Regions from separate parts of the Ruminococcus sp. B05 genome, predicted to be linked through region 2. Evidence: predicted binding sites of a transcription regulator. Region 2 holds the regulator's gene; each other region holds the start of a gene.
The links. Region 2 encodes Rex, which represses fermentation and respiration genes when NADH is low (regulators of the CRP and FNR family bind a similar motif). Its sites were predicted from a motif close to ATTGTTAANNNNTTAACAAT; they were not measured.
Positions count from the first base shown of each region.

Region 1: adhE (bifunctional acetaldehyde-CoA/alcohol dehydrogenase) is a predicted target of Rex. The motif match lies at 2,388-2,407, and genes of this name have one in related genera.
Region 3: fucO (lactaldehyde reductase) is a predicted target of Rex. The motif match lies at 2,522-2,541, and genes of this name have one in related genera.

Region 1 is NZ_RBZR01000017.1:18,583-23,113, forward strand. It holds gene adhE (bifunctional acetaldehyde-CoA/alcohol dehydrogenase) at 1-2,329, opposite strand, end outside; gene D8Q48_RS12150 (L17 family ribosomal protein) at 2,600-3,136, opposite strand; gene D8Q48_RS12155 (DNA-directed RNA polymerase subunit alpha) at 3,253-4,212, opposite strand; gene rpsD (30S ribosomal protein S4) at 4,272-4,531, opposite strand, start outside.
Region 2 is NZ_RBZR01000001.1:480,803-485,333, reverse strand. It holds gene abc-f (ribosomal protection-like ABC-F family protein) at 1-1,905, opposite strand, end outside; gene D8Q48_RS02025 (redox-sensing transcriptional repressor Rex) at 2,132-2,779, shown strand; gene D8Q48_RS02020 (NAD(P)H-hydrate dehydratase) at 2,973-4,466, shown strand; gene alr (alanine racemase) at 4,490-4,531, shown strand, end outside.
Region 3 is NZ_RBZR01000005.1:92,515-97,045, reverse strand. It holds gene D8Q48_RS05895 (VanZ family protein) at 1-459, shown strand, start outside; gene D8Q48_RS05890 (hypothetical protein) at 503-763, shown strand; gene D8Q48_RS05885 (HPr family phosphocarrier protein) at 914-1,147, shown strand; gene D8Q48_RS05880 (class I SAM-dependent methyltransferase) at 1,204-1,767, shown strand; gene D8Q48_RS05875 (TetR/AcrR family transcriptional regulator C-terminal domain-containing protein) at 1,875-2,435, shown strand; gene fucO (lactaldehyde reductase) at 2,580-3,725, shown strand; gene D8Q48_RS05865 (TetR/AcrR family transcriptional regulator) at 3,783-4,409, opposite strand.

The DNA.
Region 1 (4,531 bases), on a different contig from region 2:
ACTGATACTGTGAGAATGTTCCCATCTTAGTTGGTACTTCTGCTGCATTGTATCTCATAACTTCTGTAAGGATTACTGCGTTTGCAACACCATGTGGTAAGTGGTGGAATGCTCCAAGTTTGTGAGCCATTGAGTGGTTCAGTCCAAGGAATGCATTTGCAAATGCCATACCTGCCATACAAGAAGCGTTTGCCATTTCTTCACGAGCCTTAGGATCATTTGCTCCGTTTTCATATGCTGATGGAAGGTTGTCAAATACCATCTTAACAGCTTTCATAGCAAGACCATCTGTATAATCTGTAGCCATGATAGAAACATAAGCCTCGATAGCATGTGTCATTACGTCGATACCTGATGCACTTGTCAGTCCCTTAGGCTGTGTCATCATATTGTCAACATCAACGATTGCCATATTAGGAAGCAATGCATAGTCTGCGATTGGCCATTTCACACCTGTTTCTGCATCTGTGATGATTGCAAATGGTGTAACCTCTGAACCTGTTCCTGAAGATGTAGGGATTGCTACAAAGTAAGCTTTCTCTCCCATCTTAGGGAATGTAAATACTCTCTTACGGATATCCATGAAGTCCATAGCCATATCTTCGAAGTTTGCTTCTGGATGCTCATACATTACCCACATAATCTTAGCTGCATCCATTGCTGATCCACCACCAAGAGCGATGATTGTGTCAGGCTCGAATGCTCTCATCTGGTCTACACCTTTCTGAGCACACTGTAATGTTGGGTCTGGAGCAACTTCAAAGAAGCATGTATGCTGAATTCCCATTTCGTCTAATTTTGCTTCGATTGGAGCTACATAACCATTTTTGTATAAGAATGAATCTGTTACGATGAATGCTTTCTTCTTGTTCATTACTGTTCCAAGCTCATCAAGTGCAACTGGCATACATCCTTTCTTGAAGTATACCTTTTCAGGTGTTCTGAACCAAAGCATATTTTCTCTCCTCTCAGCAACTGTCTTGATATTGATCAAATGTTTTACTCCAACGTTCTCAGATACAGAGTTTCCTCCCCAAGAACCACATCCAAGTGTAAGTGATGGTGTCAGTTTGAAGTTATAAAGATCTCCGATTCCTCCCTGTGAAGAAGGTGTGTTGATCAATACACGACATGTCTTCATTGCAGCTGCATGTTTTGCAATTTTTTCTTTCTCTGCCGGATGAACATACAGTGATGATGTATGACCATATCCACCGTCAGCTACAAGCTGTTCTGCCTTAGCAAGTGCTTCATCAAATGTTTTTGCTTTATACATAGCAAGTACTGGAGATAATTTCTCATGAGCGAACTCTTCTGAAATATCTACTGATTCAACTTCACCGATAAGAATCTTTGTACTTTCAGGAACTTTCACACCTGCAAGTTTTGCGATCTCATATGCTGATTTTCCAGGAATCTTGCTGTTTAATGCCCCGTTAATAATGATTGTCTTACGAACTTTATCGAGCTCCTCGCCTTTTTTAAGGAAGTAGCATCCACGATATTCAAATTCTTTCTTAGCTTCTTCGTAAACACTTTCAAGTACTGTTACTGACTGCTCTGAAGCACAAATCATACCATTATCAAATGTTTTTGAATGAATAATTGAGTTAACAGCCATTCTTACGTCAGCTGTATCATCAATGATTACTGGTGTGTTACCAGCTCCAACACCAAGTGCCGGTTTTCCTGACGAATAAGCTGCCTTAACCATTCCAGGACCACCTGTTGCAAGGATGATATCTGCATCTTTCATAACTGTGTTTGTCAGTTCAAGTGATGGTGTATCGATCCATCCGATAATTCCTTCCGGAGCTCCAGCTTTTACAGCTGCCTCAAGAACAACTTTTGCTGCTGCAATTGTACATGCTTTTGCTGCTGGATGTGGGCTGATGATGATTGCATTTCTTGTCTTCAAGCAGATCAAAGTTTTGAAAATTGCTGTTGAAGTTGGGTTTGTTGTAGGAATTACTGCTGCTACCAATCCGATTGGTTCTGCAACTTTTTTAATTCCAAATGCTGGATCTTCTTCGATTACTCCGCATGTCTTTGTATTTTTATAAGCATTGTAAATATACTCTGCTGCATAATGATTCTTAATTACTTTATCTTCAACGATACCTCTCTGAGTCTCCTCTACTGCCATTTTAGCGAGTGGTATACGCTGTTTATTTGCTGCCATAGCAGCTTCATAAAAGATTTTATCTACCTGCTCCTGACTATAAGTTGCGAATACTTTCTGTGCTTCGCGCATTGCTTTCATTTTTGCTTCAAGTGTTTCTACACTATCTACGATCTCAGGTACTACAACTTCTTTTTTCTTTGCCATTTTGATTATTCCTCCGTAATTGAATGTCTCTTTCTTAATTACAGGTACAGTATAACTTTTTGTTAAATATTTGTCAATGTATATTATGTTAAATATTTAACGTTAAATTCTTAACTTCTTTTGTGCTAATTTCACAATTTTTCGAATTCAGAACAAAGAATATATCTTTTTGCATTCCCCAGGAAGATTTTTATTACATAGGAAATTTCATTTCCTATGTAATAAAAAAAGAGGACGGAGATTCTTATCTCTATCCTCTAAATGTTCTAATTAAACTAACTCAATCAAAACTTCCATAGCTGCATCACCTTTACGCTGGCCAATCTTAACGATTCTTGTATAACCACCGTTACGGTCTGCATACTTAGGAGCGATCTCTGTAAACAATTTGTCTACAACGTCAACTTTCTTAGTATTTTTCTTCTTTCCTGCAGCTGCTGTAGGAACTTCTGTTACAGAATACAGAACTTTAGCCATCTGTCTTCTTGCATGAAGTCTGCTAGGCATATCTTTTTTGATTGTCTTTTCAACTTCATCATAAACTGTAACTTTCTTGCCGTCTACAACTTCTTTAACTCTCTTGCCATTCTCGTCTTTACGAGCAACTTTAGCTGTTACAGTAACTTCTTCGAAGTTATCTTTCTCTTTTACAGCCAGAGCGATCAGCTTCTCAGCTTCTTTACGAATCTCTTTAGCTTTTGCTTCTGTTGTAATGATTTTACCATTGTTTAACAATGCTGTTACCTGGTTTCTGATTAAGGCTTTTCTCTGAGCAGAAGTTCTGCCGAGTTTTCTATATTTTGCCATTGTACTTATCCTCCATAATTTACATTTGGTTATGCGTCTTCGGGCTTATTAATCAAATGCTCTGTCCGCGCACATCGGTCTTACCGGACAGAAATTTAAATATTAAGCAAATCTAATTATTCCTCACCGGAATTAAGCTCAAGTCCAAGTTCCTTAAGCTTAGCAAGTACTTCTTCCAAAGACTTACGTCCAAGGTTACGTACTTTCATCATATCTTCTGATGTTTTATTTGTAAGTTCTTCAACTGTATTGATTCCTGCTCTCCTCAGACAGTTGTAGGAACGTACTGACAATTCAAGTTCGTCGATGCTCATCTCAAGAACTTTTTCTTTCTCATCATCCTCTTTTTCGATCATAACTTCTGCAGCCTGAGCTACTTCTGAAAGATCGATGAAGAGTTTCAAATGTTCGCTGAGTACTTTCGCAGCAAGGCTGACAGCCTCGTCTGGAAGCAATGTACCTTTTGTCCATACATCCAATGTCAGTTTATCATAATCTGTAACCTGACCTACACGAGTATTCTGAACAGTCATATTGACACGTTCAACCGGAGTATAAACAGAATCAATCGGAATTACACCAATCGGTAAATCATCGCTCTTGTTCTTGTCTGCGCTCACGTATCCTCTGCCTTTTGTAATGGTCATTTCCATGTACAATTTGCTGTCTTTACCACCACTTAAAGTAGCAATGACCTGCTCAGGATTCATAATCTCAATATCAGAGTCTGCCTGGATATCAGCACCTGTTACAACGCCTTCTCCTTCAAATTCGATATAAGCAGTTTTCACTTCATCAGATTCAGATGAATTTTTGATTGCAAGAGATTTCAAGTTCATGATAATCTCTGCGACATCTTCCTTTACACCTGGAATGGAACTGAATTCATGTAAAACACCATCAATCTTTACAGAACTGATAGCAGCTCCCGGAAGAGAAGAAAGCATAATTCTTCTCATGGAGTTACCTAATGTGATTCCATAACCTCTTTCAAGTGGTTCTACAACGAATCTTCCGTATTTCTTATCTTCTGAAATATCAGTAATTTCAATATTCGGTTTATTAAAATCAAACACTACACAGACCCTCCTTATGGGTTTAAAAATGTTGAGGGATACGATATTAATTCCAACTATTATTTAGAATATAACTCGACGATCAACATCTCATCAACAGGAACATCGATTGCTTCTCTCTTAGGAAGTTCTTTTACTTCACCTTTGAGGTTTTCAGCATCAACTTCCAACCAATCAGGAACCATGTTTCCAGCTGTTACTTCAAGAATGTCTTTGTATCTCTGAGAACCTTTGTTTTTCTCTTTGATTTCGATAACATCACCAGCTTTTACAAGGTAAGAAGGAATGTTCACCTGTTTACCGTTAACAAGTACATGTT
Region 2 (4,531 bases):
TTCTTCTTCATTTGAAGATTTTTCAACAGCAAGCTCCTGGCATTTTACAGAATTAGAATAAATATCTTCTTGTGTCATCAATTCGTCAATTTCCTGATTTCGTTTTTCTAAAACAGCAATACGTTCTTCTGTCTTTTTTAAATCATTTTTACGCTTTCGCTCACGAGCCTGTGCTTCTTTCTGCTCTTGCCAACTTAACTTTTGACCAAAAGGCTCCTGAGATTCAGAAGAAGTGTTTGGATTAGTAACTTTTGAGTTGGCAGAAGTTTCCGGAGAAACAGGGGCATATTTTGCAGTTAATTCCTCTTTCTTCTCAAGATAATAGTCATAGTTTCCAATGTAATTAACAAATGTCTGGTTTACCAATTCCAAAATACGTGAAGCAGTCTGATTAATAAAATAACGATCATGAGAAACGTATAAGATTGTTCCGGTATAATCATTTAAGGCCTGCTCAAGAATTTCCTTTGAAGTGATATCCAAATGGTTTGTAGGCTCATCAAGAATCAAAAAGTTTGCTTCGGAGAGCATTAATTTGGCAAGCGAAACACGACCTTTTTCACCACCACTTAAATCACGGATGAGTTTAAATACATCATCTGCAGTAAACTGAAAAGCAGCTAAAGTGTTTCGAATCTGAGTATTTGTTAGTGATGGATAGTCATCAGAAATTTCTTCAAAAATGGTCTTATTATCATGAAGTACGTGGTGCTCCTGGTCATAGTATCCGATCTTTACTTTAGAACCTAAAGTAAAAGCACCTTCATCGGCATCCAATACCTGATTTAAAATTTTTAATAAAGTTGTTTTTCCGGTTCCATTATCTCCGATGATTGCAACATGCTCACCACGTTTGATTTCAAATGAAATATCGGAAAACAGGGTTTGTGTCTCGAATCTTTTTGTTAAATGTTCAACTGTTAAAACATCATTACCACTGATACAAGATGGATTCAGTTCAAAATGCATTTCCTGTGTGGAATCCATCGGTTTGTCAATACGTTCTATTTTGTCAAGCATTTTTTCACGGCTTTCAGCACGCTTGATAGATTTTTCTCGATTAAAAGATTTTAATTTTTCAATTACTGCCTCTTGGTGTTTGATTTCTCTTTGTTGATTTAAATATTCTTTCATCTGTGCATCGCGTAACTGACGTTTTTTTTCGGCGTAATCCTTATAATTACCATTATACATACGAAGATGCCCTTGATCTATTTCAACAACCTTAGTTACGACTCTGTTTAAGAAAAAACGGTCGTGTGATACGATGAATACAGCTCCCGGGTAATTTAACAGATATGTTTCTAACCAGGATATAGAATTTAAATCCAAATGGTTGGTCGGTTCATCTAATAATAGGACATCAGGTTTGGTTAACAGAAGTTTGCCTAAGGAAACACGCGTTTTCTGTCCACCTGATAGCGTGTTGGCTTCTTTTGAAAACTCATTTTCTTGAAAACCAAGTCCTTTTAACACCCCTATGATTTCACTTTCATATGCATATCCGTTTTTGGATTCAAATTCAGACATCAAACGGTTGTAAGTATTCAAGCGAGTCTGTAATTCATCACCGGATAAGCCTTTTAATTCGTGTTCAATTGTACGAATTTGTTCTTCGAGTCTTATAATGTCAGCTTTTGCAGTTTTTAATTCTTCGTAAATACTATTTCCACTGATTAGATTTTGTTGCTGTGCAAGATAGCCAATTGTTTTCCCTTTTGTAAGAATAATATTCCCGCTATCTGTTGGCTCTTCGCCAATGATCATTTTTAAAATAGTTGATTTTCCGGCACCATTCACACCGACAAAAGCAACCTTTTCTCTATCTTCAATATGGAAAGAACCATCTTTTACAATGATACGTTCTCCGAAAGATTTATTTAAATTATGACATGCAAGTATCATATATACATCCTCCTATATTTAAGCATATCGTATTTATTATATCGAAATTTAGATAAAATACAACTAAAGAATTTAGGTTTTACAAAAAAATTCAGATAAAATAGTGTGAAAACCGTCAAAATATAAAAAAATTTTAGATAAATTACAAAAAAAGTATGTCAAAAGTTTGACTTTGTTAAAATAAAACTTTATAATAGATATAGTTTATATTTGGAGGACGATAAGTGTGGAGTCAAGAGGAATATCAAAGGCTGTTATTGGGAGACTTCCAAGATATTACAGATATCTTGGTGAACTCAATGAAGCCGGAGTAGAAAGAATATCATCAAGTGATTTAAGTAAAAAAATGCATGTAACAGCATCACAGATTCGCCAGGATTTGAATAATTTTGGTGGATTTGGCCAACAGGGATATGGTTATAATGTAAAGTATCTTCGCACGGAGATTGGCAAGATACTGGGATTGGACCAGAGTCACAATATGGTAATTATTGGAGCAGGTAATTTAGGACAGGCACTTGCAAATTATGCATCTTTTGCAAGAAACGGATTTATTTTAAAAGGAATCTTTGATGTGAATCCTGAATTGAAAGGAAAAGTGATCAGAGACATTCCAATTCGAATGATGGATGAATTAGAGACAGTTCTTCAGGAAGAGAATATTGATATTGCGGCACTCACAATTCCAAAAACAAAAGCGGTTGAAGTATCTGATATTCTGGTACGTAATGGTATTAAAGCAATTTGGAATTTTGCACATACAGATTTGAATCTTCCGAAAGATGTGATTGTAGAAAGTGTCCATTTATCTGATAGCTTGATGAAGTTGTCCTATAATATTACCCGATACAAAGAAGAACACGGGGAAGATTAGAAGTATCATAACGTGCAAAAGGGTTGTTTAATGCTTTTGCACGTTATTTGTATTTACGCGAGCAACGAGCCAAAGTCCGTGCTTGCACGAGACCTTGGCGACTGCCGCGATAACTTGAGAAACTCGCGAAGCGTGTTTCTCATAGTTTGGAGAAAATTATTTTATTTCGTGCTTTGAGAAAGGATGAGTAAAAATGAGATATTTGCCTACTGGAAATTGGATGCAAAAAGCTGACGCACACACGATTCATGAAATAGGAATTCCATCTCTGGTGCTAATGGAGAGAGCTGCATTGGGAATTGCTGAGGTTATAAAATCGAAAGTTCAGAAGAATAAAAAGATACTGATAGTTTGTGGCTCCGGAAATAATGGAGGAGACGGATTTGCAATCGCAAGATTGTTACATGATGAGAATTATTCCGTAGTAATTGCATTTGTTGGGAAAACAGAGTCAATGAGTGATGAATGTAAACAACAATATTGTATTTGTAAAAATATTGGGATATCGATAGAGACAGAAATTCCGGCGGGAGAGTATGGAGTGATAGTAGACGCAATTTTTGGTGTTGGACTTTGCCGGGAGATAAGCGGTAAATATGCTTCTGTGATAGAGTGTTTAAATGCAATGGAAGGATATAAAGTTGCGGTGGATATACCCTCGGGAGTCAGTTCTTTGGACGGAAAAATTTTAGGTATAGCGTTTAAAGCGGACTTGACGGTTTCTGTACAATGTGAGAAACTAGGAACTGTTCTGTATCCGGGAAAAGATTTTGCAGGAGAAGTAGTTGTAAAATCAATCGGTATCAATACAGAACTTTATCAAAATAATACAGAAATATGTTATACACTGGAACCGGATGATCTTTGCACATGTCTGCCGAAACGTGTGGCAAATTCACATAAAGGAACATATGGGAAAGTGCTTATGATTACCGGGAGTGAGGGAATGGCCGGAGCAGCATATTTAAGTGCAAAAGCAGCATATGTAAGCGGAGCAGGACTTGTTCAGATATATACTGCCAAAGAAAACAGAAGCATTCTTCAACAACTGCTGCCAGAAGCAATTATCTCCACTTATACAGAATATTCTGAAGAGGGATTGAAACAATTATTAAATTGGGCGGATGTTGTATGTATCGGATGTGGACTTGGTCAGGGAAAAACAGCAGATAAATTATTACAAGGGGTATTTCAATTCTGTAAAGTCCCATGTATTATTGATGCAGATGGAATCAATCTTTTATCTGAAAAGATGGAATTGCTTGAAAAAAGTACATTTCCGATAGCATTAACTCCACACATGAAGGAAATGACGAGACTTTTAAAGTGCTCGGTCGCAAAATTAAATGCAGATCGTATGAATATATTGACTGATTTTGTGAAACGGTATCCTGTTGTTTGTGCGTTGAAAGACGCTCGTACGCTTGTAGCAAAAGAGAATCATCCTTTATTTGTAAATACTGCAGGAAATAGTGCGATGGCAAAAGCAGGTTCGGGAGATGTTCTTGCTGGAGTGATCACAGGGCTTACAGCACAACATATGAATTTGTATGATAGTGTTGTGTCAGGAGTGTATCTTCATGCAAACGGAGGAGATTATGCAAAAAAAAGCTGTGGCGTTTACAGTGTACTGGCCCAAGATTTGATTTCAGGAATAAAAGATGTACTAAAGCAGGTAGAACAGTAACATTTGATATGGAGGAATAGAATATGAAACAATATACACGTGTGTATGCAAAAATTGATCTGGAT
Region 3 (4,531 bases), on a different contig from region 2:
CTCTTTCTTGTGCTGGCAATTATCTGGATGATTATGATTTTTGGTTTTTCGGCCAGAAATGGTGATTTGTCAGGAGAAGACAGCGGAAGGGTCGGAAGACTTGTCGGTGAGTGGTTTGTTCCGGGATTTGATGAGTGGAGCGAGGTAAAACAAAATGCATTTGTTGATAAAGTGGATTTTCCGGTTCGAAAGACTGCACATGCGACGGAATACGCAGTATTGGGTACGTTGATTTTCGGGGCAACTTATGAGATTCAGCGAAAAAAGAGATATATCGTTGGAATCCCGTGGCTATGCGGAACGATATATGCAGCTACTGATGAAATTCATCAATTGTTTGTCCCTGGTCGAAGCGGTCAAGTGCGGGATGTACTGATTGACAGCTGCGGCGCGTTTATCGGAGTAATGCTTGTAACATGGATGATAAGTCGTAGAGAAAAGAAAGAAAGTACAAAATGATGTACTTCGTAAAGAAAAATATCAGAAAGATGAGGAAAAGAACATGAATGAATTATATGAAGCGATTGAGAAAAAAATAAAAGATGCAGGATATCCGAGAAAAATTTCAGGGGTAGATGTATACAATGATATTTGTGACCAGATAGACGGAAAGGAAAACGGAACTTACATTTTGTTATCCAAATTCGAGGATGATGTCGTATTTGAATATCATATTACAATTCAGGACGAGGATTTTAATCTTGGAATTCTGACGATGAAGACTCCGGAAGGTGTGTTCGAAGCAGATTTTGATGCTGAATAAGAAACTTGTGACAGCAGAAAAGACTATTGAATACTTTATCTAGGACAAAAAAAGAGCAGAATTTGCATGAAAATAGACAAAATATGTATTGACGATAAAATTGTTTTGAGGTATGATTAGGCAGATTTTACGGAAAGGCAGGAAAAAAAGATGGCTGATACAGTTCAGAAAAAAATCGCATTTGAAAATGCAGATGCAGCAGTAGAATTTGTTAATAGAGTACAACAATTTCCCTTCGATGTAGATTTAAAGGCAAGAAATATGAGAATTGATGCAAAGTCTTTACTTGGCGTACTTTCTATTTGCGAAGAGAAGAATATTGAAGTAGAAGCTTTTGGAACGAGTGATGAGTTTGTCGAACTGCTTGCTGAGTATACAGCATAGTTTAGATGAAGCCTATAAATTATGTGGTAAGTGCTATATAGACGAGGAGAAATAAAATGAATCCATCACAGATTACAGATTGGTGTCATCAGATTATACGGTCTGTGGCAAAGAAAGACGGATTATATATTGATGCGACTATGGGGAAGGGACACGACACAAAGCTTTTATGCGAATTAGCAGGAGAGCAAGGAAGTGTGCTTGCATTTGATATCCAGTCGGAAGCGGTGCATGCAACAGAAAACTTGCTGCAGAAAGAAGGTCTGCTTGACAGGGCAACATTACTTTTGACAGGTCATGAGCATATGGATGAATATGTGCAGACAGAATCGGTGGATGTCGTGTGTTTCAATTTCGGATATCTTCCGGGCGGGAATCATAGTATTTCAACAAAAACAAAGACAAGTCTGGAAGCAATTGAAAAAGGGCTTACCTTGTTGAAGCATGGTGGTATGATGAGTCTGTGTATTTACAGTGGCGGTGATACAGGGTTTGAAGAGAAGGATGCAATTCTTCAATATATAAAAGAAATTAATCCGAAAGAATATACAGTAATTGTAAATGAATACTATAATCGTGAGAATAATCCCCCAATCCCGGCATTTATTTTTAAACGTTAAAAGGTTGGATTTCACTGTGATTGCAGTGGAATTCAACCTTTTATTCTGTATTTTACGGGGAAGATATGGTATAGTATGGATAAATCAAAAGAAAGGTATGGTAAAGAGTGGGAGATAAGCAGGAGAAAATGAAATACCGGCTTGCGGAAGCGATGAAAACTTGTATGAGAACCATGCCGGTAGAGAAGATTACAGTTAAAGAAATAGTTCAGGAATGTGGGACAACACGACAGACATTCTATCGCTATTTTCTAGATAAATATGATTTGATAAACTGGTATTTTGACAAGATTCTTTTGGAATCCTTTGAGCATATGGGAGAGGGAAAAACTGTCTATGAAGGTTTGTGTAAGAAGTTTCAGTATATTGAAGAAGAAAAGTTATTTTTTAAGGCAGCATTTCGTAATGACCAGCAGAATTGTTTAAGAGAACATGATTTCCAATTGATACTTGCTTTTTATACAAGGCAGATTGAAGAGAAGACGAAAGAACCGATTTCAGAAAATCTACGTTTTTTGTTGGAGATGTATTGTCAGGGGTCTATTTATATGACTGTTCAGTGGGTGCTGGGTGAGAGAAAAAGCACACCACAAGAGATGGCGAAGGCACTTGTATCGGCGATGCCGTCAGAGTTGTATGATGTGATGAAACAATTAAATCTTGTGTAAAATGAATGAAAAATAAGAAAAAAGTCAATCTGACATGTGAAAATGTGACAGATTGACTTTTTTGTAACTTTTTATTTGGAGAAGATATTGTTAAAATAAAGACATAAGAAAACAAAACGGCAAAACAGAAAGGGAGAAGAAAAAATGGCAAACAGAATTATGTTGAATGAAACATCTTATCATGGAGCAGGTGCAATTGGGGAAATTGCAACAGAGGCAAAAGCAAGAGCTTACAAAAAAGCATTTGTATGTTCTGATCCGGATTTGATTAAATTTGAAGTAACAACAAAAGTAACAAAAGTGCTGGAAGATGCAGGACTTGAGTATGAAATTTATTCTGATATCAAAGCAAACCCAACAATCGAAAATGTACAGCATGGAGTAGAAGCATTTAAGAAAGCAGGAGCTGATTACATTGTTGCTATTGGTGGCGGTTCTTCTATGGATACAGCAAAAGCAATTGGTATTATCATTGCAAACCCTGAATTTGAAGATGTTAGAAGCCTGGAAGGTGTTGCACCTACAAAGAAACCTTGTGTACCAATCATCGCAGTTCCAACAACAGCAGGAACAGCAGCAGAGGTAACAATCAACTATGTTATCACAGATGTAGAAAAGAAAAGAAAATTTGTATGTGTTGACCCACACGATATGCCAATCATCGCAGTTGTAGACCCAGACATGATGTCTTCTATGCCAAAGGGGCTGACAGCTTCTACAGGTATGGATGCATTAACACATGCAATTGAAGGATACACAACAAAAGCAGCATGGGAAATGACAGATATGTTCCATCTGAAAGCAATTGAAATCATTTCAAGATCACTTAGAAGTGCAGTAAATAACGAAAAAGAGGGACGTGAAGGTATGGCTCTCGGACAGTATATTGCAGGAATGGGATTCTCAAACGTAGGACTTGGAATCGCACATTCTATGGCTCATACACTTGGTGCTGTATATGATACACCACACGGTGTTGCATGTGCAATGATGCTTCCAATCGTTATGGAATACAATGCAGATTGCACTGGCGAGAAATACAAAGAAATCGCAAGAGCAATGGGCGTAAAGGGTGTGGATGATATGTCTGTAGAAGAGTACCGCAAAGCAGCAGTAGATGCTGTACAGAAGCTTTCTGTAGATGTTGGTATCCCTACAAAACTTGAAGCACTCAAAGAAGAGGATCTTCAGTTCCTGGCAGAGTCTGCTCATGCAGATGCTTGTGCACCGGGTAATCCAAAAGATGCAAGCGTAGAAGATCTGAAAGATTTGTTTAGAAAATTAATGTAAGAAAAAGCTATATAAAAAAAGAAACGGCAGAGCAGTGCATGTTCTGTCGTTTCTTTTTTACTGGCTGTATTCATTTTTGTTGAAATAAGATAATAAAATATGATGAATCGAACGATGCAGGTACGGCATATACTCTTCTATAGGAAGAGGCTGTTCGTATAAGATACAGCTATAGCAGGTGGAACCTACAAGCTCCAGTATTGTAAAAAGTAATAATTCAGCTTCTACATCGGTGATAGAGCTCTTTTGAACCAATTCACGATAATAAGAATAGAATTCGCGAGATTCTTCTGATTCGTCAGCAACTTGTTGCTCGAAGGCAACTCTGAAAATTCCCCAGGATAAATTTTTAGAGATAAATTGCAATAATTTAGGGTTTTCCTCCAGTTTTGCTATAATGAAATCAACAACAAAAAATAATTGGTTTTCGAAACCTTCGATAGATTCTTGCAGAAGAGCATGGTGTGCTTCTGCGAAAAGCTGACCGGTTTTATGTGCGATTAAAATGTCTCGCAAGTCGTATTTATCTTTGAAATACAAATAAAATGTGCCTTTTGCAAGACCGGCTTTAGAAGAAATGTCGGAGATTGTCGTCTTGGCAAATCCCTTATCTGTGAATAATTCAAATGCAGTCTGTAAAAGTGCATTTTTCTTTTCTTTCTTATTTAAGTCTACCTTACTCATATTCCTCACTCCTGTAATACATTCTTGAACAATATCGATATCATGCGATACAGTTCAACAAGATATTATCTATTGTGTAACAAAAGTAAAAAAAAATCAATATGAAAATGACCAATATTCAT